Regions from separate parts of the Alkalilimnicola sp. S0819 genome, predicted to be linked through region 3. Evidence: predicted binding sites of a transcription regulator. Region 3 holds the regulator's gene; each other region holds the start of a gene.
The links. The regulator sigma-54, encoded in region 3, starts transcription at its own class of promoters, with help from an activator protein. The targets are predictions, from matches to a motif close to TGGCANGNTNCNTGCTT.

Region 1 (9,455 bases), on a different contig from region 3:
CTGACCGCCTCGGCGATGTCCAGATCCCGGGTTTCCGAGCGGCTGCGCTCCAGTTCCAGCACCGCCGCGCCGTTGGCGTCCCGCTCGCGCTCCAGGGCGCTCAGGCGACTGCCGTTCTCGGCGCGCACCTGCAGCAGGCGCTCCATGACCTGGTCCAGCTCGTTCAGGCCGCGGTTGCTGAGATTCTGAAAGGCCGCCTCGTTGCTGCCGGTGCCGCCGAATTCGAAGGCCTTCGCCAGGTCCTCCACCACCTTGAACAGGGATTTATCGTTGCTGGGCTCGATGGTGAAGCGATCACCGGGCGCGGGCTCACCCTCCAGGGTAAGGCTCAGCCCGTTCACCTCGATGCGCGCCCCCGCCTCATAAAGCGCGGGCGGGTCGGGCTGGAAGGCGCCGCCGTCGCGGCTGACGCTGTAGGTGGTATTGCCCTGCGCGTCCTCGCCCATCTGCACGGTGTAGCGGGAATCCCCCTCCACCCGCGCCTCGCCCAGGATGCCGGTGCCCGTGTTGCGCGCGGCGGGGGTGCTGATGGTGAAGCTGTCGGTGTCGATGGCATCGCGCACATCGAAGCTGTAGCCGTTGACCTCGATGGGGGTGCCGCTCACATAGGGCTGGGGGGCGCTGGTGTTGCCGCCGTAGGTGACGGTGTATTCCAGGGTGCCGGCGTTGTCCACCACATCGATCTGGTAGTCCCCCTCCCGGGAGGCGGCGTACTGCGGGTCGGTAACCGCCACACCGGCCACACGCGCCGTGGAGGCGGCGGCCAGGGTGGCGCTGGACGCGAAGCGCCCGGCATCGGCGGTGACGGTGTGGCCGTCGCCGGCGGCGATGCTCATGAACACTTCCTCGCCGCTGTGGTTGGAGGCCACCTGGCGCGACGGGCCCACCTGGATCATGCGCTGCTCGGCATCACCCTGGTAGCGCACGCCCTCGCCTACCCGCACGAAGGGGCGGTCCTTGCTGGCGGTGCCGGCGAACAGATACTCGCCGTTGCCATCGGAGCTGTTGGCCAATTCCACCAGGTGCCCCAGCAGCTCCCGGGTTTCCGAGGCGGCGAAGCCCCGGGTGGTGCCGTCCTGGCTGCCGTTCTTGGCCTGCACGGTAAGCTCCCGCAGCCGCTGCAGGGCATCGTTGACCGATTCCAGGGTCGCCTCTTCCATGCGCAGGCGGTGCTCGCCACGCTCCGCATTGGTGCTGTAGCGCTGGATGGTCTCGATCGACTTGGTCAGGTCCAGCGAGCGGGCCGCACCGGCCGGGTCGTCGGAGGGCGCGAGGATGCGCCGCCCGGTGGGCAGCTGCTCCTGGGTGCGCGCGAGCTTCGCCTGCTGCTGCAGGATGGTGAAGATGCTCTGCTGCTGGTACTGATTGGTGGAAACGCGCATGGCTGTTACCTCTGCACCGCCTGCAACAGGCTCTGGAAGGTGCTGTTGGCGACGGTGATGGTCTGGGCGGCGGCCTGGAAGTATTGCTGGAAGCGCATCAGATTGGCGGCCTCCTCTTCCAGATTGACGCCGGCATAGCTTTCACGCCGTTCGATGGCCTGGTTGAGCATGAGCTCCTGGGCATCACGCCCGGTCTGGGCCTTGAGGGTCTTGGTGCCCACTTCGCCCACCATGGCGCTGTAGTCCTGCTGCAAAGTGGCGGTGCCGTTGTCCATGAAGGCGCGCTCCTGGATCGCGCCCAGGGCGAGAATATTGCTGTTGTCGCCCGGCCCCGGGGGCTTGAGCGCGAAGCCGTCACCGGTCAGCGGCTGACCGCTCAGCTCGAAGCTGAGCCCGCCGGTGTCCGCCAGGGTGGGACCGGCCGGCGCCGGGTTGGCCGGCATGGGCTGGTAGCTGGTGTCGTCCACGGTGAGCGGCGCGCTGCCATCGTATTGGATGTAACCGTCCAGGCCCGCGCCGGACACCGCGTAGCCGGCCACCGGGGCGGCGGGCAGGGTGCCGCCGGGCCAGTCGGCGCCGTTGCCGTAGACATCGCGCAGGTCGGCGTAATACGAAAGCTCCACGGCCTCGTCCAGGGGCGTGGTGAGAGTCGGCATCTGGATAGCGGTGAGCGCGCCGGTGCCCTGGTTGTTGCCGTCTTCGGTGTTGGCGTTCTGCAGCGCCTGGCTGGGCACGGCGGCGGCCACGGCCAGTTCCGAAGCGCGGCTGATGTTCATGCCCATGCTGGCCGCGGCGGTGGCGGTGGGGCGGATCAGCCAGGAATCACCGTCCACCGCATCGCCGGTGGCGGTGCCCACATCGATCATGGCGCGGGTATCGATCGTCAGGCCCTGAAAGCTCACCAGCCCCGTGTCATTGGGCACGGCCGCGCTGGTGGAGTCATAGGCGGCGAAGGTCTCGCTCGCGCCGCTGCGCAGATTGCTCAATGTCCAGCTGGCCGCCCCCGCATCGAAGCGCAGCTGGTAGTCGTCGCCGGTGAGGCCGGCGGCGCTGAGCGCCACATCGGGGGCGGTGGTGCCGCCGTTGGGGGTGCCGCCGCCGCGGGCCAGCACCAGGGGCGAGACGGGCTCGAAGAAGTCGTCGCCGAAGGTGGGCACGCCGTCGGCGAAATGCACGCCTTGCCGGTGCTGGGCATTGACCGCCTCGCTCAGCCCCACCGCCAGCCGGCCGAGGTCGTTGCGCGCGGGGTCGAGCACCTGCTCGCGAAATTCCAGGATGCCGCCCAGGCTGCCGCCGGTGATCAGGTCGGTCACCTCCCGCGCGCCCTGAGCGCTTACCAGGGAGATCTCGGACTGATAGGCCTGGTATTCATTGCGGCTGACCTGGATCTCCCGGGCGGAGCTGGCGCTGACCAGCGCCTGGCCGCGGCCGATGAAGATGTTGTAGCGGCCGTCGTCCTGCTCGGTGACGCTGATATCGATCCGCTCGGCGAGCTGGCGCACCATCGCGTCTCGCTGGTCCAGAAGGTCATTGGGCGGCTGGCCGGTGCGCCCGCGCGCTTCCATGATCTCCTGGTTGAGGGTGGCGATGTCCTGGGCGAACTGGTTGACCTCTTCCACCTGCACGGAAAGCCGCCGCTCCACGTCGGCGCTGAGCTCGGCGAAGCGCTCGTCCATGAAGCGGAAACGGGTAGCCAGGCTCTCGCCCTCGTTCAGCACCAGCTGCCGGGCGGTGGGCGAGGTGGGATCGGCGGCGGCGTCCTGCACGGCGTTGAAGAAGGCCTGCATGGCCGGCTGCAGGCCGGCCGCCTCGTCGGCGAGCAGGTTGTCCACGGTGCCCGACAGCTCCGCCAGGGCGTCCAGCCGGGCGTGTTCCGTGGTGTTGCTGCGCAGGGATTGCTCGCGGCTCAGATCGAACAGCCGCGAGACGGTGTCCACGTCCACGCCGGTGCCGATGAAGCCGCTGCCCAGGGCCTCCGGGGTGCGGGTGCTGTATTCCACCCGCTGGCGGCTGTAGCCCTCGGTGTTGACGTTGGCGATATTGTGGGACGTGGTCGCCAGCGCCCGCTGGGCGGCGATCATCGCCGAAACACTGGTACCTAGCAGATTCGCCATGTTCTCTACCCCACCCTCTTATGCTCTATCGGCCCCGTGGCCGATAACTTGAACCCTGTTTCAATCGGCATCGGCCAGCAGCTCGCTGCCCATGATGCGCTTGATCTTCTCGGCATAGGCCGGGTCGGTGGCGTAGCCGGCCTGCTGCAGCCCCTCGGCGTAGGCCTCGGGCTGCTCGCCGAGCTGCAGCACCTGGGCATAGCGCGGGTGGCTGCGCAGGAAATCCGCATAGTCGGCGATGGAGTGCTCCACCGATTCGTAGGCCCGAAAGGCGGCCTGCTCGCGCCGGGCGATGCCGTCGCGGTATTCCAGCGTGGGCACCCGCACCGTGTCGCCGCTCCAGTCCCGGTGGGCCTTGATGCCGAACAGATTATGGCTGCTGCTGCCATCGGCCTTGCGGATCACGTGCTGGCCCCAGCCGGTCTCCAGCGCCGCCTGGGCTACCACCGCCTTCACCGGCAGCCCCACGCTTTGCGCCACCTGGCGGGCGGCGGGCAGCACCGCCTGGACGAACTCCCGGGCATTGCTCCACAAGGCTTTGCCGGCCGGTGCCGCCGACGGCGCTGCCGCGGCGCGCGGCGGCGCGGTGGCGGCCGGGCCTTGCCCCTCGGCTTGCGCCGCGATGCCGCCGTCGGCAAGCGGCGCGCCTGGCGTGGAAGCCGCCGCAGCGCGGGCGGCGCTCGGGCGCATGGCCGTGGGCTGGCGGGCATAGCCTTCCAGCGAGGTATTCAGGGCCGGCTTCGCGCTCTCCGCGTCCAAGCCGGCGTTCTGCAGCAATTGCCGCTCGATCTGCGCGGCCAGGCCCATGCCCCGGCCCTGGCCGATCTGCATGGCGATCTGCTGGTCGAACATGTCCCGGTACTGTTTGCCGCCCTGCCCCAGGCCGTCATCGCCGAAGCTCGCCGCGCGCATGCTCTTCAGCATGGTGCGCACGAACAGCCCCTCGAACTGCTTCGCCACCTCCCGCGCCGATTCCGGCGTGGGGTTCCGGGTATCCAGGCGCAGCTTGCTCAGGGCCTGGGTGTCGAAGATATTGGCCTGACCGGCGATGTAGCCACTCATGGCAGAAGCTCCCGGCGGGAAGATTCACCACAGGGGCACAGCGACGCACAGAGCTGGGAAGGTGATTTTCTTACCATCATGATCTTGCCTTTCCGCTGTGAAACCCTGTGTTCTCTGTGCCTCTGTGGTTAAACACGACCTCAGATGACGATCAGCTCGGCCTGCAGCGCGCCCGCGCGTTTCAGGGCCTCGAGGATGGCCACCAGATCCCCCGGCGCGGCGCCGACGCGGTTCACCGCATCGACGATCTCCTGCAGCTCGGTGCCGGGGCCGAACAGGAACATGGGGTTGGTCTCTTCCTCCACGGCGATGCCGGTGTCCGGGGTGACCACGGTGTCGCCGCCGGCGAACGGGTTCGGCTGATCGACGTTGAAGTCTTCGCTGATGGTCACGGTGAGGCTGCCGTGAGTGACGGCGGCGGCGCGCACCCGCACCTGGTTGCCGATGACCACGGTGCCGGTGCGGGCGTTGACGATAACCCTGGCCGGCGCCTCGCCGGGGGTGAACTCCAGGTTCTCCACGAAGGAGATGAAGCTCACCCGCTGATCGGTGTCCGCCGGGGACTGCACGGCCACCGACACCGCATCCAGCGCCCGGGCGCTGCCGGGGCCCAGGGTTTCGTTGATGACTTCGGCCATGCGCTTGGCGGTGGTGAAATCCGGGTTGTGCAGGTTGAGCACCAGCGGCCCACCCTGGTCGAAGGGGTTGTTCACCTCCCGCTCCACGGTGGCGCCGCTGGGGATGGTGCCGCTGGAGGGGGTGTTCACCGAGATGCGCGAACCGTCGGCGCCGGAGACCCCGAAGCCGGAGACCACCACGCCGCCCTGGGCGATGGCGTAGATCTGGCCGTCGGCACCTTTCAGCGGCGTCATCACCAGGGTGCCGCCGCGCAGGCTGTCGGCATTGGCCAGGGAGGAGACGTTCACGTCCAGCCCCTGGCCGGGTTTGGCGAAGGGCGGCAGATCGGCGGTCACCATCACGGCGGCCACGTTGTTGAGCTGCATATTGGTGTTCGGCGGCAGGGTCACGCCCTGGGCGGCGAGCATGCTGCGGATGGACTGCACGGTGAAGCGCGCCTGGCTGGTCTGGTCGCCGGTGCCGTCCAGGCCCACCACCAGGCCGTAGCCCACCAACTGGTTCTTGCGCACCCCGGCCACCGAGGCCAGGTCCTTGATGCGCTCGGCCTGGGCCAGGTTCAGCAGGGCCAGGGAGAGTGTGATGACCGCAAGCAGACGCTTCATGGCGGATCTCCTCAGAAGGGCCACAGGCCGCTGTTGAACACCCGCGCGATCCAGCCCATGGTGTTGGCGTCGGCGAGCGCACCGTTGCCGGTGTAGCCGATGCGGGCGTTGGCCACGCGGGTGGATGACACGGTGTTGTCCGGGTTGACGTCATCGGGGCGGATGATGCCGCTCACGGTGATGTACTCGTCGCCCTGGTTGAGGGTCAGCTTCTTCTGGCCCTCGATGATCAGATTGCCGTTGGCCATGACGTCGGTGACGATGGCGGTGAGGTTGCCGGAGAGCGCGTTGCTCTGATCGGCGCTGCCACTGCCGCCAAAATTCCGCCCCGCCTCCACATTGGCGGACAGCGGGTTGCCGTTCACCGTCATCGCCCGGCCGAACACTTCCGGCACGCCCAGACCGATGCTCTGATCCTTGGCCACGGTGGTGCTGGAGTCCTTGCTGGCGTCGGTGGACTCTTCCAGCACCACGGTGATGATGTCGCCCACCCGGCGCGCGGTGCGGTCCTCGAACAGGCGCACACCGCGCCCCGCCTGGAAGATGGAGCCATTGTTGGCCCGGGGCGGCTCGCGCAGCTCGGGCTGGGGCAGCGGCTCCGGGGGCTGCTGGGGGACGCTGGCGCAACCGGCCAGCAGGGCCAGGGCGAGCATGGGAATGAGCTTGACGGCGTTCATGGTCCGGCCTCGGCTTAGAGGTTATTGGTGATGAACTGCAACATCTGGTCCGTGGTGGACACGGCCTTGGTGTTGGTCTCGAAACCGCGCTGGGTCTCGATCATGTTCACCAGTTCCTCGGCGATGTTCACGTTGGACGATTCCAGCATGCCCTGCTGCACGCTGCCGATGCCGTTCAACCCCGGCGCGCCGACCTGGGCCGGGCCACTGCCGGCGGTCTCCACATAGAGGTTGCCGCCCACGGCCTGCAGGCCGGCGGGGTTGATGAAGTCGGCGAGCTGAATGTTCCCCACCTGCACCGGCTGGGCCTGGCCCTGCACGGTGGCGCTGACGGTGCCGTCCTGCCCGATGCTGATGCTCTGGGTGTTGGCCGGCACATTGATGGCCGGCTCCAGGCGCAGGCCACCGGCGGTGACCACCTCGCCCTGGTCGTTGATCTGGAAGGAGCCGTCGCGGGTGTAGGCCACACTGCCGCCGGGCTGGGCGATCTGGAAAAAGCCCCGACCGTCCACGGCCAGATCCAGCGAGTTGCCGGTCTGCATCAGGTTGCCCTGGGTGTGCATCTTCTCGGTGGCCACCACCCGCACGCCGGTGCCCAGGTTCAGCCCCGAGGGCAGACGCGAATCCTGGGTGGCCTGGCCACCCGCCTGACGCACGGTCTGATAGACCAGGTCCTCGAACTTCGCCCGGTCCTTCTTGAAACCGGTGGTATTGACGTTGGCCAGGTTGTTGGACACCACCGACATGCGCGTCTGCTGGGCGTCCAGGCCGGTCTTCGCGACCCAAAGTGCCGGGTTCATGGCATCACCTCTTTGCTTGATTGCCTGTGAGTTTCATCATGCAGTTAACGTGCCAGCCAGCTCACAACCCCTGCAGGAGGGGGATTTTCAGGGGGGGTTAACCGCAGAGGCGCAGAGGACGCAGAGTCACGCGGAGGAAAGACAGTTTAAAATCTATTCTCTGCGATCAAACACTCCCCTAGCTATTGCGCAACAAGCGCTGGGCCTGTTCGTCGTTGCTCTTGGCCTCGCTCATGAGCTTGACGTAGGCCTCGTAGCGGCGGGCGTTGTCGATCATCTGCACCAGGCCATCCACCAGGTTCACATTGCTCGATTCGAGCATGCCGGTGTTGACCCGTACATTGGCGTCGGCGGGCTGGGGCTCGCCGCTGGCGTGGCGGAACAGGCCATCCTCGCCCTTGCCCATTGCCGCATTATCGGGCTGGACCAGCTTGATCCGGTCCACCACCGCCAAAGTATTGGCGGCCTGCCCCAGGGGCACCACGCTGAGGGTGCCGTCCTGGCCGATCTCCACCTTCTGCGCCGGGGGCACGGCCACCGGGCCGCCCTCGCCCAGCACCAGATTGCCGTCGCCGGTCTCCAGCAGCCCGTTGGGGTTGATGTGGAAATCGCCGCGCCGGGTGTAGGCCTCGGTGCCGTCGGGGGCCTGCACCGCGATCCAGCCCTCGCCCTGGATGGCCACATCCAGCTGCCGGCCGGTGTTGAGCATCGCCCCCTGGCTGAGGTCCGAGCCGGTGGTGGCCAGCTCGCTGTAAGCGCGGGAGTCGTGACCGGGGCCGCTCACCGGGGCCTGCAGCAAGGCCTGGAAATCGGCCCGAAAGCCGGTGGTGTTGGCATTGGCCAGGTTGTGACTGACCTGCTGCTGGTTCTGCATGGCGTGCTTGGCGCCGGTCATCGCAAGGTAAAGCATGCGGTCCATGGTCAGGGCTCCTTGAAGCTGGGCGATCTCTCCCCCCTTGGGAGCGGCTCATGCGCTCCCAAGGGGTTGGCGGGTGGCGTTAACCGCGGATGTTGAGGATTTCCCGGGTCAGCTGATCCTGGGTGGAGATCATCTGGGCGTTGGCCGAGTAGTTGCGCTGGGCGGTGATCATCTTCACCAGCTGCTCGGTCAGGTCCACATTGGATTGCTCCAGCGCCCCCGCCTCGATCACCCCCAGGCCGCCGTCCCCCGGGTTGCCCATCACCGGCTGGCCGGAGGCGAAGGTCTCCACCCAGCTGGTGCCGCCCACGTTCTGCAGGCTCTCGGGGGCGGGGAAGTTGGCCAGCGCCACCTGCCCCAGCACCTGGGACTGGCCGTTGGTGTAGCGGGCGAAGATGGTGCCGTCGCCTTCCACGCTGAGGCTGGAGAACTGCCCGGCGGCATAGCCGTCCTGGTCGATGCGGGTCACCGCGAAGGGGGTGCCGAACTGGGTGAGGCTGGAGAAATCGATCTCGTAGCGCAATTCGTTGGCGCCGCCCAGGGGGCCGCCGCTGAAGGCCACTTCGGCGCTGTTCGGCCCGGTGGCGCTGACGTCGGCGACGATGGCCGGGTCCACGTCCGGCACGCCGGGCTGGGTGTCGGGCAAAGTGGGGTCGTTATCCACCGCCACGCCGGAGAACACACCGTTCTGGTCGAAATTGAGCTGGATGGGGCCGCGCGCGCCGCTGCCGACACCTTCCACTTCCGCATAGGCCGTCCAGGTGTTGTCGGCATCCTTGCGAAAATACAGGGTCTGCACATGCTCCCGGCCCAGGGAGTCGAACACGGTGGTGGAGGTGGAGAAGTTGTACTGCTCCGGGCGCGGGTTTAGGCGGTCAAAGGCCAGCGTCGGATCCAGCGGGTCGATGGCGTTGTCCTGGGCGTCCAGGTTGGCGACGATGCTCATCGCGACGCCGGTGCCGCCGGTGGCCCGCGGGTTCACGTCCCCGGTCTGCACGCTCAGAGGCCCCAGCTGGCCGGTGACGTTGCCCTGGGCATCGGCCAGGAAGCCGGTCAGTTGCTGCCCCTGGGCGTTGCTCACGAAGCCATCCCGGTCCAGTTCGAAGGCGCCGGCACGGGTATAGGCGACGTTGCCGCCGTCATTGACGCGGAAGAAGCCGGTGCCGTCGATGGCCAGGTCCAGCGCGTTGCCGGTGTAATCCCGGCCGCCCTGGGTGAACTGCTGGCGGATATCCGACAGGCGCACGCCCTGCCCCACGG
Region 2 (10,432 bases), on a different contig from region 3:
TGAATCGTTGCCGAAGCATCTGCAAGGGGTGTGCCAAGTGGCCGCTAAACGAGGAGTACGCCGGGTTGGAGGCCGCCCGGGCAGGGATCAGGCCGGTGGCCCGGGGCGAGGGGCCGGGCGGGCGGCGTCGGTTTTCTGACGGCTCGCCGCGAGGAGCGCGCGGCTCAGGCTTTCAGGCGATAGATGGAGCCGTTGGCTGTGCGGACCATCTCGAAGGCGTCGCTGTGCCGGGCCAGGGATTCGCTGGCCCCCAGCATCAGGTAGCCGCCCGGGTTCAGGATGCGGCTCATGCGGGAGATGATGTCCTGGCGGGATTCGGCTGAAAAATAAATGAGCACATTGCGGCACATGATCAGATCGAAGCGCCCCAGCAGGCTGTAGCTCTCCAGCAGGTTGTGCAGCCGAAAGTGCGCGCGGCGACGGATCTCCGGCTTCACTTCCCAGTGCGCTTCATCCACCGGGGTGAAGAAGCGCTCCTGGCGCTCGCGGCTCAGGCCGCGGTTCATGGCGGCAGTGCCATAGCGGGCGGCGTTGGCGTGGCTGATCATGGCCGGGGCGATATCGGTGCCGATAATCTCGGTGTCCAAGGAATTGCCCTGGTCATTGAACTCCTGGTTGGTCATGGCCACGGAGTAGGCCTCCTGCCCGGAGGAACAGGCGGCCGACCAGATGCGGGTGCGCCAGCGTCGGGCCTGCAGCCACTCGGGGAACAGATAGTTCTGCAGGATCAGGAAGGGGTAGCCATCACGAAACCACTGGGTTTCGTTGGTGGTCATGGCCTCGATGACCTCGCCACGCAGGCTTTGGGCGCCTGCCCGATCCAGGGCCTCCACCAGCGCGCCCAGGTCCGTGAAACCGTGGCGGCTCATGGTGTGGCCGAGTCGGCTGCTTACCAGATACTGCTTGTGCTCGCCCAGGACAATGCCGCTGGAGCGCTCCAGAAATCGGCAAAATCGTTCATAGTCTTCGGCCTTGATGGCGGTCATCGGCAAACCCGGTCGTTATACCCGCGGCGGCTGTTTGCCAAGTCCCTCGGCATGGTGGCCTCCTGCCGGCATGAGCGCAACATTATACGGCTTGGCCCATCTGTTCCAGCCGCCCGTTCACCTTCTCGGCCAGCTCCTCGGGATGGAACTTGGCGAGAAAGTCATCGGCACCCACCCGCTGCACCATCTCCTTGTTGAACACGCCGCTCAGGGAGGTATGCAACAGCACATGCAGGCGCATTAGCTCATCGTCGTCACGGATTCGGCGGGTCAGGGTATAGCCGTCCATCCGGGGCATCTCGATGTCGGAAATCACCAGCAGCAGGCGCTTGAACGGAGACTCCGGATCCTGGCTCCACTCCTTGAGTGTCTTGAGGGCCTGTTCGCCGTCGTTGGCCAGGGTGACCTCCACGCCGATGCGCTCCAGGGTGCGCTTGATCTGGTTGCGCGCCACCACGGAGTCGTCGGCCACCAGCACATGCCAGGCACCGGCGTCTTCCCGGCTCTGCACCGCTTCCTCGTTGAAGTTCACGCCGCCGGCGGCGTTGATCTCGGCGAGCACCTTCTCCACATCGACGATCTGCACCAGCTCCTGCTCCACCTTCGCCACGGCGGTCATGTAACTGTTGGCGCCGCCGCTGGGCGGGGGCAGCACGTCCTGCCAGTTCATGTTGATGATCCGGTCGACGGCGGCCACCAGGAAGCCCTGCACCGTGCGGTTGTACTCGGTGATGATGATCGAACCCTTTTCCCCCTCGCGCAGGGGAATGCCCGAGGTGGCCATGTTCAGGTCTATCACCGAGACGGTCTTGCCACGGATGTGGGCAACGCCGCGCACCGCCGGATGAGCGTGGGGCAGGCGGTTCAGCCGCCCCACGGGGAGCACCTCGCGCACCTTGAAAACGTTGATACCGAAGCGTTGCCGGCCGTTCATGCGAAACAGCAGCAGCTCCATCCGGTTGCGCCCGGCCAGCTGGGTACGCTGGTCCACACTCGCCATAATGCCTGCCATCGATCCCCCTCAAGCCCGAGGCCCCGCCTCGCTGGCCGCTACAAGTGATTCGCCACCGCATCGGACCTTTGCCCGATTGCACTGTATACATCGGTACGCCGCGCCAAAGCTTTAGGGAGACTCGGATCGACCCCTTGGCCCCCGGGCGCCTGGCATGAAATCTGCAAGCAACCCGCCAAACCGACAAGGGCCAGCCCGGCGGAGCGTTCATGACATGCAGCAGCAAGGTATTTCCAGGCTATTCGGCAAGCGCCGGCGACGCGACGTCGTCTTTTTGACACGTGCCCTGCTCCTCGCCCTGTGTCTGATCCCCGGCGCCGCGCCGGCGGAGGCGCTGCAGTCGCTGGAGAGCATCCGGCAAAAGGTACAGGCATATCTGCAGGAAAACCATGCGGGGCTGGGGGAAAATACCCGGGTGGAGATTGGCCGCCTGGACCGGCGCCTGCGCCTGGCGGCCTGTGGCGAGCCGCTGGCGGTGTCCTCGCCCTACGGCAAGCCGCGCAGCGGCAGCGTGACCCTGGAGGTGAGCTGCGCCGGCCCCAAGGCCTGGCGCCTGTACGTGCCTGCCCGCATCGAGAGCTACCTGCCGGTGCTGAGCCTGAGCCGGAACCTGCCCCGGGGCGCCATGCTAAAGGAATCCGATCTGCAGCCGCTAAGACAGAACATTGCTGCACTGCCGCACGGCTATTTTACCGATGCCGCGGAGCTGGTGGGCATGGAACTGCGGCGCCCCTTGCGCGCCGGCGCGGTGGTCTCCCCCGGCGCGGTAAAGGCCCCGACCCTGGTGCGCCGGGGCCAGAACGTGAGGCTGGTGGTGGAGAGCGGCGGCGTGCGGATCAGCTCGCAGCTGGAGGCGCTGCAGGACGGGGCCGAGGGCGAGCTGATAAGGCTGAAAAATCCACGCTCGGGGCGTATTGTGCAGGGCAGGGTCAGCGGCCGGGACACGGTACGCATCAAACTGTAATTTTTTATTAAAGCTTTGGGCCGAACGGCCGATATATCTGACGAGTCAGAACGGCCGAGCCCCCGAAACGGGAGCGGGCTCCAAGGAGTAAGGCAGATGAGCAACCCCATCGACAACGGCTCGCGCATCAACGGCGGCGCGCCGCTAGGCGGCCTGCGCAAGGCCCATGCTGGCGCGGTGCAAGGCACCGACCTGGCCGCGGAGGCCGAGCGCAAGGATGCCGGCAACGCCACCCAGACCAGCGGCAGCAACGCGTCCGAGCGGCTGCAGGCGGTGCGCGATCGCATCGATAACACCCCGGAAGTGGACATGGAGCGGGTGGAGGCCATCAAGCAGCAGATCGCCGACGGCGAATACCCGCTGAACCCGGAGCGCATCGCCGAGAAGTTCCTGGAACTGGAAGGCATGCTCAACGACTGAGTGACAGCGTGATGAGCGGACAGGCAGCAGTAAGTTCCGAATGCGAGGCACAGATGGCGGGGCTCCTGACGCAGACCCTGGCGGCCTGCGAAGAGCTGACCGTGGTGCTGGGCGATGAGCAACGCAGCATCGCCGACGCCGATGGCGACGCCCTGCCCGCGCTGATCCAGCGCAAGCTGGAGCTGCTGCAGCAGCTGGAGAGCCTGGAGCAGGATCGGCGCCGGCTGCTGGGCCACGAGGCCGCCGCGAATGAAGGGGCGATGCAGGCCTTCATCGCCGGCTGTGCCCGGGGCGATGCCCTGGAGGCGCAATGGCAGGCGCTGCTGGGGCAATTGCGCCAGCTGCAGGCGGTGAACGAGGCCAGCGGCGCACTGATCAACCGCGGCCTGCACCAGACCGAAGCCTCCCTGAGCGTGCTCACCGGGCGCGATCGGCAGAACACCTACGAGTCCGGCGGCCAGCGCCCCGGCTACGGCCCGGGGCGCGAACTCAGCCGTGCCTGAGGGAGCCGGGGCACCGACACGGCTTCGGCACCACAACGCCCTCCCCCTCCCGCCAGCCCGCCCGGGCCGGTAGAATGCCGCGCATGGCTGCCTACCAAGATACCCCCGCGCAACAGATCCGCAACGCCGGCCAGCGCGCCGCCCTGCTCAAACGCCTGGTGAAGGACCGCGCCCTGCTGTCGGTGCGCCTCCCCGGACGAGAGGGCCGATACACCAGCGTGCTGCTCAGCGTGGACGCGAACAAAAACACCCTGCTGCTGGACGAGCTTACCCCGGAGGCGGGCCACCGGCTGATGGAGGAAGGCGTGGAGGTCGCGGTGATCGGTCGCTGCCGGGGCGTGGAACTGCGCTTTCGCTGCACGGTCCAGCGCCTTGAGCGCGAGGGCGATGTCTACGGTTATCGCTGCCCCCTGCCCACCAGCCTGGACTACTACCAGCGTCGGGAGAATCACCGGGTGCCGGTGCGACTGAGCTTTCAGCACGAGGTCTCCCTGGGCGGCACCGAGGAGCAGATCGGCGCCCGCCTGACGGATATTTCCACGGGCGGACTGGGGGGCGTGCTGGGCGATGTGACCGCCGGCCTGCAGCGCGGCGAGCGCTATACCTGCCGCATTCAACTCAGTGACCGCCCGCCCATCGACGTGCGGGTGGAGATCCGCTTTCTGGGGCGTGGGGGCGTCCAGAATCAGCGCTTCGGCGCCCAGTTCGTCGACCTGCGCCCCGGCCATGCCCGCCAGATAGAGCGCCTGGTCAGCGAACTGGAGCGCCAGGCTCTGCGGGGGGAATAATCCGCCCGCGGTTAAACAACCCAAACACAAAAAAGCCGGCCTCTTGGCCGGCTTTTTCGCGGATTTGGTGGAGCTAGGCGGGATCGAACCGCCGACCTCCTGCATGCCATGCAGGCGCTCTCCCAGCTGAGCTATAGCCCCGTGTCCGTAACGAGATGCGCATTATACAGCGCGGCTTTTCATCGTCAACCCTGTTCGGCGGATTCGATGTGGGCGATGGCCCGATCCAGCCGCGCCAGGGTCTTCTCCCGCCCCAGAAGATCCAGGGTGGCATCGATGGAGGGCGAGACCGGCCCCCCCATCACCGCCACCCGCAGCGGCTGCGCCACCTTGCCCAGCTTCAACTCCAGCCGCTCGGCGGTGAGCTGCACCAGCTCGTGCAGCTTCACGCCGTCCCATTCGGCAAGCTCCGCGAAGGCGCTGCGCAGGGACTTCAGCACGGTCAGGGCCTCGCCCTTGAAGTTCTTCCTGGCCGCCTTTTCGTCGTAGGCATCGAAATCCCGGTAGAAAACCACGCTCTGCTCGGCGAGCTCCGCCAGGGTCTTGCAGCGCTCACGCTGCACCCGCGTCAGCGCGAGCACATCCGGGCCGGTGGCCGGGTCTATGCCCTGCTCGCCCAGATGGTGGCTCAGGTGCCGGGCGACGTGCTCCACCGGCAGGCTTTTCAGATAGTGCTCGTTCAACCAGCCGAGCTTGCCCGGGTTCAAGCGCGAGGCGGAGGCGTTGATATCGTCGATATCGAACAGGTTCACCATTTCGTCCAGCCCGAAGATTTCCTGATCGCCGTGGGACCAGCCCAGGCGCACCAGATAGTTGATCACCGCCTCCGGCATGTAACCCTTGTCCCGGTACTCCATCACGCTGGCCGCCCCGGTGCGCTTGGAGAGCTTCTTGCCCTCCTCGTCGAGGATCATGGGCACATGGGCGTAAACCGGGGGCTCGTGGCCCAGGGCGCGCATGATATTCATCTGCCGCGGCGTGTTGTTGAGATGGTCGTCGCCCCGGATGACGTGGGTGATGCCCATATCGGTATCGTCCACCACCACGGTGAAGTTGTAGGTGGGGGTGCCGTCGCCCCGGGCGATGATCAGGTCATCCAGCTCGGTGTTGCTGTAGACCACGCGGCCGCGCACCCGGTCATCGATGACCACCCCGCCATCGTCCGGGTTGCGAAAACGCACCACCGGGGCCGGCGCGTTTTCCGGGCGCTCGCTGAGGTTGATGCAGCAGCGGTCGTAGCGGGGCTTTTCCTTGCGCGCCATCTGCTCTTCGCGCAGTTTCTCCAGCCGCTCCCGGGTACAGTAGCAATAATAGGCCTTGCCCTCGGCCAGTAGCTGCTCGATGACCACCTTGTAGCGGTCGAAGCGGCCGGTCTGGTAGAAGGGGCCCTCGTCATAGTCCAGGCCCAGCCAGCTCATGCCCTCCAGGATGGCATTCACCGCCTCGTCGCTGGACCGCTCCCGGTCCGTGTCCTCGATGCGCAGCACGAAGCTGCCGCCGTGGCGGCGGGCATAGAGCCAGGAGAACAGCGCGGTGCGGGCGCCGCCGATGTGCAGATAACCGGTGGGGCTGGGGGCGAAGCGAGTCTTGACGGTCATGGGGGTCCTGCCGAGATGCGGTTGGAAAGGCGGGCGCTATCTTAACAAAGAACCGGAGCGGCGCGGCGTTGACAGCCGGGGGCAAGCTGATAGAATGCGCGCTCTCGAATACGGACGCGTAGCTCAGCGGGAGAGCACTGCCTTCACACGGCAGGGGTCGCTGGTTCAATCCCAGCCGCGTCCACCATCTTCCCGGAAAGGGGCCAGGCGAAAGCCTGGCCCCTTTTTCTTGGTTCTTCGCGGGTTGGCGGGAGCCCAACAGCGCGCTCGATAGTGGTGATGGCCGGGCCTGCGGGCTTGGCGGCGGGTCCTGGGGCGGGCGCGGCCGACGGCCGCCCACGATTTGCCACCGGGCTGCGCCCGGCGCTCCCCTGCGCTTCTCGCCGGAAGGGGGCGAGCAGCAAACTCGCTACGCTCAAACAAGCTGCTCGCTGATCCCCTTCCGGCTGCGATGCTCGGCTGCATCGACGGCCGCCGCCGGCCGTACCCGCCCCCGGGACCTTCACGCTCCGGTGGGCGCTCCACCAGTAGCTGGGAGCCGGGTCAGGTCTGATGCTGGGGGCGATGTACCTGCCGGGCAGCTCATCCGGTTTGGGCGAAACCGTTCCTGTTTCCCTGGGCGGTTCCGCTCAAGACCGAGGCACCCAAGCCGATTTCACCTCGCCCGGGTCCGGCGCGGGAGGATCAGCATCGCCCCTTGCCGGCGAGTTTCTGGCAGCATGAAACCCTACGCCCATTTCAGGGGTCGAACAGCCACGCAGGCGGACGCCCATGGAACATATCTATCAGGAAATCACCCTGCTGCTGCTGATTTCCGCGGTGATCGGCGTCATCGCCCTGCGGCTCCGTCAGCCGCTTATCGTCGCCTTCATCCTGGTGGGTTTGTTCGTGGGGCCGTCGGGGCTCGAGCTGGTGGGCGCCACCGCGGAAGTCCATCTGCTCGCGCAGATCGGCATCACCATTCTCCTGTTCCTGGTAGGCCTGAAACTCGACCTGCATCTGGTCCGGCAATTGGGGCCGGTGGCACTCGCCACGGGCCTGGGGCAACTGGGCTTCACCATCCTGTGCGGCTACGGGCTGGCCTTGCTGCTCGGCCTGGAGAGCATGACCGCGCTCTACGTGGCGGTGGCGCTGACCTTCTCCAGCACCATCATCATCGTCAAGCTGCTCTCGGACAAACGCGAGCTCGATGCCCTGCACGGGCGCATCGCCATGGGCTTTCTGATCGTGCAGGACATTGCCGTGGTGGTAGCCATGGCCCTGATCAGCGCCCCGGGCACCGGTGAATCCTCGCTGATGCCGGCCCTGCTCATGGTGGGCAGGTTGCTGCTCACCGTGGCCGCCATCCTTTTGCTCATGCGCTACGTCATGCCCCGCCTGATGGGGCTGCTGGCGCACTCCCCGGAACTGACCCTGGTTTTCGCAGTGGCCTGGGGCACGGCCATGGCCAGCGTCGGCGATATGGCCGGCTTCGGCAAGGAAGTGGGAGCGTTCCTGGCGGGCTTTTCCCTCGCCTCCACCGGGCACCGGGACGTGGTGGGCTCTCGCCTGGAGAGCCTGCGCGACTTCCTGCTGCTGTTCTTCTTCATCGACCTGGGAACCAAGCTGGATCTGGGCCTGCTCGGCGCGGAGATCCCCGCCGCGCTGGCGTTGTCGGCCTTCGTGTTGTTCGGCAACCCGCTGGTGGTGATGGCGATCATGGGCTACATGGGCTATCGCAAGCGCACCGGCTTCAAGGCCGGCCTGACCGTGGCGCAGATCAGCGAATTCTCCATTCTGTTCATTGCCCTGGGCGTCTCCATGGGCCATGTGCCGGACACCGCGCTGGGGCTGGTCACGCTGGTGGGCCTGATCACCATCACCCTGTCCACCTACATGATTCTCTACTCCGATCAGCTCTACGTCCGACTCTCTCGCTGGATGAGCCCGTTCGAGCGACGCCATCCTTATCGGGAAATGCAGGTGGAGCAACGCCGCCAGACCCTGCAGGGTGCGGATGTGGTAATCATCGGCATGGGCCGACTGGGCCGGCGCATCGCGCGGCTGCTGCAGCAGGGGGGCTACCAGGTGGTGGGCGTGGACTTCGACCCGGATGCCCTGCGACGCGCCGAGGAATACGACATCGTGGTCTTCCCGGCCGATGCGGGTGATCACGAGTTCATCGCCAGCCTGCCCGCCCGCCCCGATAACTTTCTGGTCTCCACCCTGCCCCGCTGCGACACGGCCCTTTCCCTGTTGAAAGGGCTGCGGGATGCGGGCAACCGGGCCCAGCTGATGATGGCCGCCTTCAACGAGCGCGACGCCGAGCGGCTGGGCCTGGCGGGGGTACAACGCCTGCTCCTGCCCTACACCGACGCCGCCGACCACGCCGCCAGCCAGATCATCGAGGCCCTGGGCGGGACCAACCGGCCAGCCTGACCCCCCGCGCCCGGCCCCACCGGGGATCCCGGATTCCCGCCTTCGGCTCACCCGGGCAAGGCGGGCCCGGGTACCCACATTCACGAAACACCATCCCTTTCCGCGCCGCCACAATGCCGCGAAGCGAGATCACGGAATCTCCTTTTCCCTAACGACAACCAATACCTACGCGATGTTGCAATGCGTCAAAAGCATTGCTATATTGCACCGCACCAATCAGTAAGAAACGCGATCGACGCGGAGGAAAAACCATGTACGCAGAAATCATCAACAAGACCACCGAGCAGTTCCAGCAGCTTCAGGCCCCGGTGAAGCAGTTCAACAGCCTGGTCGTGGACCATATGGACAAGCTGACCCAGTTCCAGCTGGACGCCGCCCAGTCCTACGCCGAGCTCGGCATGCAGAACCTGCGCGCCGCCCTGGAGGTGAAGCAGCCCCAGGATCTGCAGCAGTACGTCGGCCAGCAGAAGAGCGTGGCGGAAACCGTGAGCAAGAAGCTCAACGACGACGCCACCACCCTGGTGGCGCTGAACAAGGGTTTCGTGGAAGGCGTGCAGAAGCTGGCCGAGGAAGCCAAGCCCGTCGCCGCCGAAGCCCCCAAGGCCAAGCCGGCCGCGCGCAAGTCGGCGGCTCGCAAGAGCGCCTGAACACCTGAGGGTGTGAGTCATGGCAACCGCCGGTTCCGCCGGCGGTTTCTTTTTTGGCCTGGTGCCCGGACTCTTGAAGATCCTGCCCCAGGCCCCCAGTGTCAAAAACTCGCAACAACACCACAAACCCTGCCGCAGAAGCCGCCCAAGGCTGGCGCCGCCATGAAACCGTCTTCGTGGCCCACCGCCCCACCGCCGGCCGAGCTGCGCGCGAGGGAGATCAACCAGGGATTCGGTTATGTCTCGCCTCATCTGCCTGCTGCTGATCAGTGTGCTGCTCCACGCGCCCGCCCGGGCCGCGGAGAGCCTGGACCGTCTGCGTGAAGGCCTGGAAGCCTACCAGGCGGGCGACTACACCCTTGCAGCCGAGCGCCTGCAGAGTCTCGCCGACGCCGGCCAAGGCACGGCTCAAGGGCTGTTGGCCTTCATGTATCTGCGTGGCGAGGGCCTGCCCCGGGATCCGCGCCTGGCCGCCCACTGGGCCAAACAGGCCGCCGCCGCGGGTGACGCCCCGGCCCAGGGGCTGCTCGCCGGCTTCCATGCCCAGGGTTACTACGTGGAGCAGGACGACGGGCTCGCCGTGTACTGGGCCCGGGCCGCCGCGGAACAGGGCATCCACAGCGCCCAGAACCTGCTGGCGCTCAGCTATTACCACGGCCGCGGCGTGGATCCGGACCCGGGCCTCGCCGCCCGTTGGGCACTCCCCGCGGCACGGGCCGGTGAAGCCGCCTCCCAGGCCCTGCTCGCCCAGCTCTATCACTTCGGCAAGGGGGTGCCGGCCGACCCGGCCCAGGCCCTGTACTGGGCACGCCTTGGCGCCGCCCAGAACCATCCGACCGCCCAGCTGCTGCTGGGGCTGATGCACCTGCGCGGCCGCGCGGTGACACAGGACTACGTGCGCGCCCATATGTGGACCAATCTCGCCGCGGCGGGCGGCCTGAGCGCCGCGGCCCGCTTGCGCGATGGCATCGCCGCGCGCATGTCTCCGGCACAGATCGCCGAGGCCCAGCGGCTCGCCGCCGGCCAGTTGGGCCCGGCCCTGGCCGGGCGCTGACCCCCGAGGCAGGGGGAAGTATCTCCCCTCCGATCACGTTAT
Region 3 (10,432 bases):
ACCTCCAGCAGGCCCAGGCCGCGCACCTCCAACAGGCCGCGCAGCGCCTCGGGGCTGCGTCCGCGGGGGGCGCCAGGGGCCGGGTACAGTTCCACCGCGTCATCGGCCACCAGCCGATGGCCGCGTTCGATCAGCTGCAGGGCGGTCTCGCTCTTGCCCACGCCGCTCTCGCCGGTGAGCAGCACGCCCCGCCCATCCAGCGACAGCAGGACGCCGGGAATGGTCTGTACTTCGGGGCTCGTGGGGCGGATGGGCATGTCTGTGTTCAGGACGGGTTCCGGGTGGCCTGCCAGTCCAGCAGCATCTGATGGATCTGTTCGGGCGTTTCCGCGCCGCGCAGGCGCTCGCACAGCGTCTGGTCGCTGAACAGCTCCGCCAGGCTGGAGAGGATCTGCAGGTGCTCGTCGGTGAAGTGCTCCGGAACCACCAGGGCAAACATCAGGTCCACGGGTTGCTTGTCGAAGGCGTCGAAGTCCACGCCGCTCTGCAACTTGATGAAGGCGCCCAGCGCCTCGCTGCTGCCCTCGATGCGGGCGTGAGGCAGGGCGACTCCGCGGCCGAGGCCGGTGCTGCCCAGCCGCTCCCGGCTGATCAGTTTTTCGAACACCGTGTTCGCGGACAGGGTGTCGGCGTTCCGGGTAAGCAGTTCGCTGAGTGTCTCCAGGGAGCGTTTCTTGCTGGCCAGGTCCGCATCGACGGCGATGCGTTCGAGGCTGATCAGATCGACGATGTTCATTTTTTCTAGCGCGCCTATGGAAGCGGGGCGGCCCGTTTTGGGGCCGCCCCGACTGCGTTACTCGAGCGCTGCCTTCTGGGCGGCGCCTTCGCGACGGTGGTGATCGGTGAGTTTTTCCTTGTGCTTGACGACCTGCCGGTCGAGCTTGTCGATCAGCGCGTCGATGGCGGCATACATGTCCTCGTGGGTGGCTTCGGCGTGAATGCGGGCCCCACTGAGTAGCATGGTGGCTTCGGCCTTCTGGTCCAACTTTTCCACCGTGAGAATGACGTGCACATCCACCACGTTGTCGAAGTGACGCTCCAGGCGGTCGAGTTTGTCCTTGACGTAGCTGCGGAGCGCCTCGGTGATGTCCACGTGATGGCCGGTGACGTTGATCTGCATACCGCCTCCTTTGGGGTATTCAGGCGAGCCTCTTTCGCTCGGTGGATGAACCAATGTTCATGGCTTCCCTGTACTTTGCCACGGTTCGTCGGGCAACGTTAATGCCTTCGTCCTGAAGGATCTCGGTGAGCTTGCTGTCACTCAAGGGCTTGTCGGGTGCCTCGGCGGCGATGAGCTTGCGGATGCGTGCGCGGATGGCGGTGGCGGAGCACTCCTGGCCATCGGCGGTGCTGACGTGGCTGGAGAAGAAATACTTGAACTCCAGCGTGCCCCGCGGGGTGTGCATGTACTTCTGGGTGGTGATGCGCGAGATGGTGGACTCGTGCATCTCCACCTCTTCGGCCACTTCGCGCAGTACCAGCGGCTTCATGGCCTCTTCGCCGTGCTCGAAGAAGCCCTGCTGGTGGGCGACGATGAAGCGGGCGACCTTCAGCAGGGTCTCGTGGCGGCTCTGCAGGCTCTTGAGGAACCAGCGCGCCTCCTGGAGCTGGTCGCGCAGGGTGGCGCTCTCGCCACCCTTGAGCAGGCCGGCGTAGTAGTCGTTGACCCGAATCTTCGGCAGGGCATCGGTGTTCAGATCCACCTGCCAGACCCCCCGCTGCTTGCGCACGAACACATCCGGAATGACATATTGGGGCGTTTCGTCGCTGATCCGCGCGCCCGGATGCGGATCCAGGGTCTGGATCAGGGCGACCACCGCCCGCAGGCTGTCCTGGTCGAGCTTCAGGCGGCGCATCAACTGGCTGTATTGGCGCCCGGCGAGCAGTTCCAGGTGCTTGTCCACCAGCAGCCGCGCTTCGGCGAGCCAGGGGGTGTCGGGGGGCAGGGGCTCGAGCTGCAGCAGCAGCGCTTCGCGGGGCTCCCGCGCGGCCACCCCCACCGGGTCGAAGCGCTGGACGCGCTGAAGCACCGTTTCCACCTCTTCCGGTTCCACCCGCCACTCGGGGGGCAGGGCCTGCAGCACCTCCTCGGTGCCGATGTGCAGGTAACCGTCGTCGGCCACCGAGTCGATGAGGATCTCGGCGATATAGCGGTCCTTCTCGGTGAAACCGCACAGATCCGCCTGCCAGCGCAGGTGCGCGCGCAAGCCGCCCGCGCTGCCGCTCTCGTTGGCGAAGGGGTCGCGGTCGTCGAATTCGGGGCTGCTGTAGCTGGTGGAGCCGTCGTAGACGTCGTCCCACTGGCTGTCCACCGGCAATTCGTCGGGGATGTGCTCGTTGGGCTCGCTGGTATCCCGGGCGCTGTCCTCCGCGGGCTCCGGGGCGTCCCGGGCCTCGCGTTCCTCGTCGCGCTCGCGGCTGGACAGTTCCCGGTCCAGGCTGGGCTCGGTGTCTTCCTCCAGCTCCAGCATGACATTGGACTCCAGCGCCTGCTGGATCTCCAGCTGCAGGTCCAGGCTGGAGAGCTGCAACAGCCGTATGGCCTGTTGCAGCTGGGGCGTCATGGTGAGCTGCTGCCCCAGGCGTATTTGCAGACTTTGCTTCATGCCCATGGGCGTCGGTCGATGCCGCGCGCTGCGTGCCGCTGATTAGTGTGGGATGGGTACATGCTTAGCGTCCATCGTAGCCTAATTGTCACGGGGCTGGAACGGCGGGCGGGCCGCGCCGGGCCCGGGGAGGCGCTGCCCCCTTCTTTTGGGCCTCTCACCGTCTGGCGGTTCGCCGCCAAGGCGCGATGGGGCGTCGCCCTGGCCAAGGGTCTGGGCCATTCGTGGCGGGCGCCGCCTCGCCGAGGCGCGCCCGGCTGCCGCAGAGGCCTCGGGGGGATCGATCCGTGTGCCCCTAGAGCCGGAAATGCTCCCCCAGGTAGACCTCCTTGACCCGCTGATTGGCCAGCACTTCTTCGGCGCTGCCCTCGGCGATCACCGCGCCGTCCCCCAGGATATAGGCCCGCTGCACGATGCCCAGGGTCTCGCGCACATTGTGGTCGGTGATCAGCACGCCGATGCCGCGTTCGGCCAGATGGCGCACGATCTGCTGGATGTCCACCACCGAGATGGGGTCCACGCCGGCGAAAGGCTCATCGAGCAGGATGAAACGCGGGTTGGCGGCCAGCGCCCGGGCGATTTCCACTCGGCGCCGTTCGCCCCCGGAGAGCGAGATGCCCATTTGATCGCGCAGGTGGGTGACGTGGAATTCCTCCAGCAGCGCGTCCAGCTCCTGGCGGCGCTGGGCGCGGCTGAGCTCCTTGCGGGTCTCCAGCACGGCCATCAGGTTGTTGGCGACGCTCAACTTGCGGAATACCGAGGCTTCCTGGGGCAGGTAGCCGATGCCGAGCCGCGCCCGGGTGTGGATGGGCAGGCGGGTGATGTCCTGCCCGTCCAGCACGATGCGCCCGCCGTCGGCGGCGATCAGGCCGACGATCATGTAGAAGGAGGTGGTCTTGCCGGCGCCGTTGGGGCCCAGCAGGCCGACGATCTCGCCGCTCTGCAGGGCGAAGCTGGCGTCCTTGACCACGGTGCGCCCCTTGTAGCGCTTGATCAGGCCTTCGGCGAGCAGGCGGCTCATGGCGCGTCGCCCTTGTCATCTTCCTTGGGGAAGAACTTGATGCGGATACGCTGGTCTTCGCCCTCGCCGCGCTCGGCCTGCATGCGGTCTTCCTGCACCAGATAGACGATGGTCTCGCCTTCGAACTCGTCCTGGCCCTGGGTGATCAGGCCGCCCTGGAGCAGACGGACCCGCTCGGGGCCGCTGGCGTAATACTCCATGCGCGGGGCACGGGCCTTGACCGGCAGGGGCTGGTCGTCGGGCAGCTGCTGGTAGGTGGCGGGGCGGCCGTCCACGTAGGCCTTGTCCAGCTCGCCGCCCTCGGTCTGGTAGACGGTCATCTTGTCGCCGGTGATCTTCAGCGTGCCCTGGGTGAGGATCACATTGCCGGTGTACACACTCACGCCGCTGACGTTGTCCATCTCGGCGCGGTCGGCTTCCAGTTCGATGGGTTGTTCACGGTCGCTCTCGAGCGCGCCCGCGGCGAGGGGCAGCGCCAGAACCAGCAGGGCGAGGAGCTTATTGGTCTTCCGGTACATAGTGTCCCTTTACTTCGGAGAGGAATTCCACCCGGTCTTCGGCCACCCAGGCGCGGGCGCCTGTGCCCTGGATACGCGAGACGCCCTGGCGGACTTCGGTGTAGGCGTCGGTCTCGGCGTAGTCGCGGCTGGGGGTGATGCGCACGTTTTCGGTATCCAGCTCCAGCGGGCGGTTCACGGGGCTTGCCGCCCGGCGCACCGTGACTCTGCCGCGCAACTCCACCCGGTCCTCGTCGGGCCAGGCGATACCCTGCTCGGCGTGGGCGTGCCAGGTCGCGCCTTCCTCGGGATAGGCCTCCAGGCGCGGCGTGGCCAGCGTCCAGCGGTCATCCTCGGGGTAGTGGGCGACCCGGGGCGAGTCCACTTGGTAGTCCCAGCGCCCGGTGGCGTCGGTGCTGCGCAGGCGAAAGCCTTCGAAGAAGGCGTCGGGGACGCTGACGGCGGCGGCGTCGGCGGCGTCTCGTGATTCGTCGCGGTCACGGGACAGCCACCAGGCCAACGCCACCAGGATGATCAGCGTTACCGCGGGGAAGAGTCTAGTCCTGCGCATAGGCCTGCAGCATAGCGCCCAGCTCGCCCCGGGCAAGCAGGATCAGCTCACAGAGCTCGCGCACCGCCCCTTCGCCACCGGGTAGGCGGGTCTGCCAATGGCAGTGGGCGGCGAGCCAGGGGTGGGCATTGGGTACGGCCACCGCCAGGCCCACCCGGCGCGCCACCGGCAGGTCGATCAGATCGTCGCCAATGTAGGCGCAGTGCTCCGGGGCGAGCGCAAGGCCGCGCAGCAGCGGCTCCAGCGCTTCCCATTTGCGCTGCTTGCCTTGCAGGACGTGCTGAATACCCAGTTCCTCGGCGCGCCGCTGTACCTGGGGCGAGTTGCGCCCGGTGAGCAGGGCGCGCTCCACGCCCGCCTCGCGCAGCATGCTCAAGCCCTTGCCGTCGAGGATGTTGAAGGCCTTGTGCAGCTCGCCTTCGGCGCCCATGTTGATGCGCCCGTCGGTGAGCACGCCGTCCACATCCATCACCAGGATCTTTATGGGGCGGGCGCGCGCGAGCAGCGTTTCATCCACGGCGCCGCAGAAGGCGTGTTCGGTAGGCTCCAAGGTCATTCAGACCACTCCCGCCCGCAGCAGGTCGTGCATGTTCAGCACCCCCACCAGTTGCTCATCGGCCACCACCAGCAAGCCGTTGATCTTGTGCCGCTCCATGACCTGCAGGGCTTCGGCGGCGAGCTGGTCCGGTTGTACCCGCTTGCCGCCGGGGGTCATGACCCGGTGCACCGGGGTGGTGTGCACATCCACCGCGCCGTCCAGGCTGCGGCGCAGATCGCCGTCGGTGAACACGCCCACGGGGCGGCCGTCGGCATCCAGCACCGCGGTCATGCCCAGGCCCTTGCGGCTCATCTCCAGCAGGGCTTCGCGCAGCGGCGCGTCGGCACTGATGCGGGGGATTCGCTCGCCGGTGTGCATCACATCTTCAATGAGCAGCAGCAGGCGCCGGCCCAGGCGCCCGCCGGGGTGGGAGCGGGCGAAGTCCTCGGCGGTGAAGCCACGCGCCTCCAGCAGGGACACGGCCAGGGCATCGCCCATGGCGAGCGCCGCCGTGGTGCTGGAGGTGGGCGCCAGCCCCAGGGGACAGGCTTCTTCGCGCACCGACACGTCCAGGTGTTCGTCGGCGGCGCGGGCCAGCCGGGAGTTGGGCTTGCCGGTCATGGCGATCAGCGGCACGCCCAGGCGCTTGATCAGCGGCAGAATGGTGGTGATCTCGTCGGTTTCCCCGGAGTTGGACAGGGCCAGCACCACGTCCTCGGGGGTGATCATGCCCAGATCGCCGTGGCTCGCCTCTCCCGGATGGAGGAAGAAGGCCGGCGTGCCGGTGCTCGCCAGCGTGGCGGCGATCTTGTTGCCGATATGGCCGGATTTGCCCATGCCGGTGACCACCACGCGGCCGCGACACGCGAGCATGAGGCGGCAGGCACGGGTGAAGTGCGCATCGATGCGGGCCTTCAGGTCGGCGATGGCGCCGGCTTCGGTGTCCAGCACGGCGAGCGCCAGACGGCGCAGGGCGTCGTCGTCCACCCGGTCGTGGTGGGCCTGCTCGCGGCGGTAGACCTTGCCTTGGGAGGCGTCGCTGTCGTTCATGGAAACCCTGGTTGCGGTGCCTGCAAAATGCACTGGACACCTATTGGAAACCAGTGGGCCGAACATGGCAATGTTGGCGGGCTGTTCCGGGGCGGTCGGTTTGACTCCCTCGGGGGGGTGCCGGATACTGGCCCGTCATTTTCCCCATGGTGGATTGCCGGGCGGTGGAAGCCTTTTCGATGAGCACGGGCGCGCAAGCCAATGATGTGCTGGTGGAGATTCGCGGCCTGCGTTTTTCCCGCGGCAAGCGGGTAATTTTCGACGACATCGACCTGGATATCCGCCGCGGCGAGCTTACCGTGATCATGGGCCCCAGCGGCACCGGCAAGACCACGTTGCTGCGCCTGATCGGCGGCCAGCTCAAACCCCAGGCGGGCAGTATCCGGGTGGACGGCGAGCGGGTCGACACCCTGGGGCGCGCGGCCCTGTACCGGCTGCGCCGACGCATGGGGATGCTGTTCCAGAGCGGGGCGCTGTTCACGCATATGGATGTGTTCGAGAACGTGGCCTTTCCCCTGCGCGAGCATACACGCCTGCCCGAGCCGCTGATCGAGCAGCTGGTGCTGATGAAGCTCGAGGCCGTGGGGCTGCGCGGCGCGCGGCGGCTGCGCCCGGCGGAGCTCTCCGGCGGCATGGCGCGGCGGGTGGCGCTGGCGCGGGCCATCGCCCTGGACCCCATGATGGTGATGTACGACGAGCCCTTCACCGGCCAGGACCCCATTTCCATGGGCGTGCTGGTGGAGCTGATCCGCCGGCTCAACGACGCGCTGGGTCTGAGCAGTGTCGTGGTCTCCCATGATGTGGCCGAGGCCGCCGGTATCGCCGATCGCATACACCTGATCTCCGACGGGCGGGTGGTGGAGTCCGGCACACCGGAGTCCCTGCGCGCTTCGAAGTCGGCCTGGGTGCGTCAGTTCATGGACGGCCTGCCCGACGGGCCGGTGCCTTTTCATTACCCGGCGCCCGCCTACGAAGAAGAGGCGCTGGGGCGATGATCGGGCGCCTGGCGGCTCTGGGGGCGCTCACCCTGGCAAGCCTGGCGGGTCTGGGCCGGGCCACGCTGTTTCTGGGGCGATTGCTGCTGGGCCTGGGCGAGGTGTTGCGCCGGCCCGCCCTGGTGCTGCGCCAGGTGCACGCGGTGGGGGTGCTCTCGCTGCCGATCATCGTGGTGGCGGGGCTGTTCGTGGGCATGGTGCTGGGGCTGCAGGGCTACCGCACGCTGGTGGATTTCGGTGCCGAGCAGTCCCTGGGCGTGCTGGTGGCGCTCTCACTGGTGCGCGAACTCGGGCCGGTGGTTACCGCCTTGCTGTTCGCCGGCCGCGCCGGTTCGGCGCTGACCGCGGAGATCGGCCTGATGAAGGCCACCGAGCAGCTCTCGGGCATGGAAATGATGGCGGTGGACCCGGAGCGCCGGGTGGCCGCGCCGCGCCTGCTGGCGGGTTTCATCGCCATGCCCTTGCTGGCGGCGCTCTTCAGCTTCGTCGGGGTGCTCGGCGGCTACGGCATCGGAACCGGGGTGCTGGGCGTGGACAGCGGCTCTTTCTGGTCGCAGATGCAGAGCGCAGTGGCCTTCAGCGGGGATATTCTCAACGGCGTGATCAAGAGCGTGGTCTTCGGGCTGGTGGTGACCTGGATCGCCGTGTTCCAGGGTTATGATGCGGTGCCCACCTCGGAGGGCGTGGCCAACGCCACCACCCGCACCGTGGTGTACGCCTCCCTCGCTGTGCTGGGCATGGACTTCGTGCTCACCGCTTTGATGTTCGGTTGATTACTGTCTCCTGAAGGAAGACGCAATGGCTAACTCGCGGGCAATGGAAATCGGCGTCGGGCTGTTCGTGGTGATCGGTCTGGCGGCCCTGTTCGGGCTGGCGATGAAGGTGAGCGGTTTCACCGGCTTCAGCGGCGAGCCCTCGTACCGGGTGGAGGCGCGCTTTCAGAACATCGGCGGGCTGAAGGTGCAGGCGCCGGTGACCATGGCGGGGGTGCGGGTCGGCCGGGTGGCAGCCATCGATCTGGACGAGCGCAGCTTCGAGGCACGGGTTCAGCTGGATATCGCCCGCCGCTTCGACCAACTGCCCGAGGACACCAGTGCCAGCATCCTCACCTCCGGCCTGCTCGGCGAGCAGTACGTGGGGCTGGAGCCGGGCGGCATGGATCTGTACCTGCAGGACGGGGACGAGATCACCCTCACCCAGTCGGCGCTGGTGCTGGAGAAGATCATCGGTCAGTTCCTGTTTCAGCAGGCCGAGGGACAATAAGGAGGTTTTCCGATGAAGCGCGTGTTTTGGCTGTTGCTGTCGCTGCTGCTCGCCGCGGCCCCGGCGCAGGCGCAGGAGACGGCGCCCGATGCGCTGGTGCGGGATACCGCCGAGCGCATGCTGGAGGTGCTGCGTGAGCGCCGGGGCGAGTTGGATGAGCGCCCGCAGATGGTCTTCGATCTGGTCGAGGAGATCGTGCTGCCGCACTTCGACTTCGAGCTGATGAGCCGCTACGTGCTGGCGCGAAACTGGCGCGGTGCCAGCGACGAGCAGCGCTCGCGCTTCGTGGAGGAATTCCGCCATTTGTTGGTGCGCACCTACGCCACCTCGCTGGCGGAGTACTCCGGGCAGCGCATCGAATACCTGCCCTTGCGCGGCGACCCGGCGCGGGGCCGGGTGACGGTGAGTACCGTAATCAAGCAAAATGGGGGCGGGCCGGATATCCCGGTGGATTACAATCTGCGTCGCACCGAATCGGGCTGGAAGGTGTTCGATGTGATCATCGAGGGCCTGAGCCTGGTGCAGAACTACCGCGGCTCCTTCGCCAGTGCGATCCGCCGCCAGGGCCTGGACGGGCTGATCGACGACCTGGCCGCGCGCAACGCCAACCGCCGCGACGCATGAGCGCGGCGCGGTTGGCATGGGGCGAGGGCGGGAGCTGTGCGCTGAGCGGGGAGCTCAGCGTGGAGAGCGTGCCCGGGCTGTGGGCCCGGGGCGATGAGCTTTGGCGCCGAGGCCCGGAGCTGGTGTTGGATCTGTCCGGCGTGCGGCGCTCGGACAGCGCGGGGCTTGCGCTGCTGGCCGAGTGGACGCGCCAGGCACGCCAACACGGGCTGAGCCTTCACTATCGCGGCATGCCCGAGCAGATGCGCGCCCTGGCCCGGGTCAGCGGTCTGGAGCGGCTGCTGCCATTGGAAACGAACAACTGCGGAGAGTGATGCTCATGATGGAGCCGGACAATATCAAACGCATGCTGGAAGCCGCGCTGAGCGACTGCCAGGCGGAGGTCAGCGGTGATGGCCGTCATTTTCAGGCGCTGATCATCAGCCCGGAATTCGAGGGCAAGGGCCTGATCCAGCGTCATCGCATGGTCAACGCGATCCTCAAGGCGCACTTCGACACCGAAGTGCTGCATGCCCTGTCCATGCGCACCCTGACGCCGGCGGAAAACGCCGGCGCCCAATGAAGCAGGCCGCTACGCGATGGAAAAACTGATCATGCGGGGCGGCGGGCCCCTGAACGGCGAGATCCGTATCTCCGGGGCGAAGAACGCCGCACTGCCCATCGTCATGGGCACGCTGCTGGCCGATGGCCCCATGACCGTGGGCAACATCCCGCACCTGCACGACATCACCACCACTATGGAGTTGCTGGGGCGCATGGGCGTGCGCCTCACGGTGGACGAGCGCATGCGGGTGGAGGTGGACCCCACCCACATCCAGAGCTACACCGCGCCCTACGAGCTGGTGAAGACCATGCGCGCCTCCATCCTGGTGCTGGGCCCGCTGCTGGCGCGCTACGGCGAGGCCCATGTCTCGCTGCCCGGCGGCTGCGCCATTGGCTCGCGCCCGGTGAACCTGCACGTGGACGGCATGCGCGCGCTGGGCGCGGAAGTGACGGTGGAAGGCGGCTACATCAAGGCTCGCGCCAAGCGCCTCAAGGGGGCGCGCATCGTGCTCGACACGGTCACCGTTACCGGCACCGAGAACATCATGATGGCGGCGGTGCTGGCCGAAGGCCGCACGGTGCTGGAGAACGCCGCCCGTGAGCCGGAGGTGGTGGATCTGGCCGATTGCCTCAACGCCATGGGCGCGCAGATCAGCGGTGCAGGCACCAGCACCATGATCATCGAGGGTGTGGAGAACCTGAAGGGCATCGACTACCAGGTGCT

Region 1: flgG (flagellar basal-body rod protein FlgG) is a predicted target of sigma-54. The motif match lies at 7,315-7,331, and genes of this name have one in related genera.
Region 2: flgA (flagellar basal body P-ring formation chaperone FlgA) is a predicted target of sigma-54. The motif match lies at 2,149-2,165, and genes of this name have one in related genera.

What each region holds. Positions count from the first base shown of each region.
Region 1 is NZ_WHIW01000004.1:53,468-62,922, forward strand. It holds gene flgL (flagellar hook-associated protein FlgL) at 1-1,382, opposite strand, end outside; gene flgK (flagellar hook-associated protein FlgK) at 1,388-3,496, opposite strand; gene flgJ (flagellar assembly peptidoglycan hydrolase FlgJ) at 3,557-4,558, opposite strand; gene GBG68_RS04595 (flagellar basal body P-ring protein FlgI) at 4,699-5,799, opposite strand; gene flgH (flagellar basal body L-ring protein FlgH) at 5,811-6,476, opposite strand; gene flgG (flagellar basal-body rod protein FlgG) at 6,491-7,276, opposite strand; gene flgF (flagellar basal-body rod protein FlgF) at 7,455-8,195, opposite strand; gene flgE (flagellar hook protein FlgE) at 8,275-9,455, opposite strand, start outside.
Region 2 is NZ_WHIW01000004.1:64,622-75,053, forward strand. It holds gene GBG68_RS04635 (CheR family methyltransferase) at 165-986, opposite strand; gene GBG68_RS04640 (chemotaxis protein CheV) at 1,069-1,998, opposite strand; gene flgA (flagellar basal body P-ring formation chaperone FlgA) at 2,213-2,962, shown strand; gene flgM (flagellar biosynthesis anti-sigma factor FlgM) at 3,059-3,382, shown strand; gene GBG68_RS04655 (flagella synthesis protein FlgN) at 3,436-3,885, shown strand; gene GBG68_RS04660 (flagellar brake protein) at 3,969-4,673, shown strand; tRNA gene GBG68_RS04665 (tRNA-Ala) at 4,739-4,814, opposite strand; gene gltX (glutamate--tRNA ligase) at 4,859-6,271, opposite strand; tRNA gene GBG68_RS04675 (tRNA-Val) at 6,384-6,458, shown strand; gene GBG68_RS04680 (cation:proton antiporter) at 7,043-8,689, shown strand; gene GBG68_RS04685 (phasin family protein) at 8,941-9,336, shown strand; gene GBG68_RS04690 (tetratricopeptide repeat protein) at 9,575-10,390, shown strand.
Region 3 is NZ_WHIW01000008.1:87,025-97,456, forward strand. It holds gene GBG68_RS08595 (hypothetical protein) at 1-257, opposite strand, end outside; gene ptsN (PTS IIA-like nitrogen regulatory protein PtsN) at 266-736, opposite strand; gene hpf (ribosome hibernation-promoting factor, HPF/YfiA family) at 794-1,120, opposite strand; gene GBG68_RS08610 (RNA polymerase factor sigma-54) at 1,140-2,606, opposite strand; gene lptB (LPS export ABC transporter ATP-binding protein) at 2,902-3,627, opposite strand; gene lptA (lipopolysaccharide transport periplasmic protein LptA) at 3,624-4,145, opposite strand; gene lptC (LPS export ABC transporter periplasmic protein LptC) at 4,126-4,695, opposite strand; gene GBG68_RS08630 (KdsC family phosphatase) at 4,682-5,251, opposite strand; gene GBG68_RS08635 (KpsF/GutQ family sugar-phosphate isomerase) at 5,252-6,283, opposite strand; gene GBG68_RS08640 (ABC transporter ATP-binding protein) at 6,463-7,278, shown strand; gene mlaE (lipid asymmetry maintenance ABC transporter permease subunit MlaE) at 7,275-8,051, shown strand; gene mlaD (outer membrane lipid asymmetry maintenance protein MlaD) at 8,077-8,541, shown strand; gene GBG68_RS08655 (phospholipid-binding protein MlaC) at 8,554-9,165, shown strand; gene GBG68_RS08660 (lipid asymmetry maintenance protein MlaB) at 9,162-9,479, shown strand; gene GBG68_RS08665 (BolA family protein) at 9,485-9,727, shown strand; gene murA (UDP-N-acetylglucosamine 1-carboxyvinyltransferase) at 9,744-10,432, shown strand, end outside.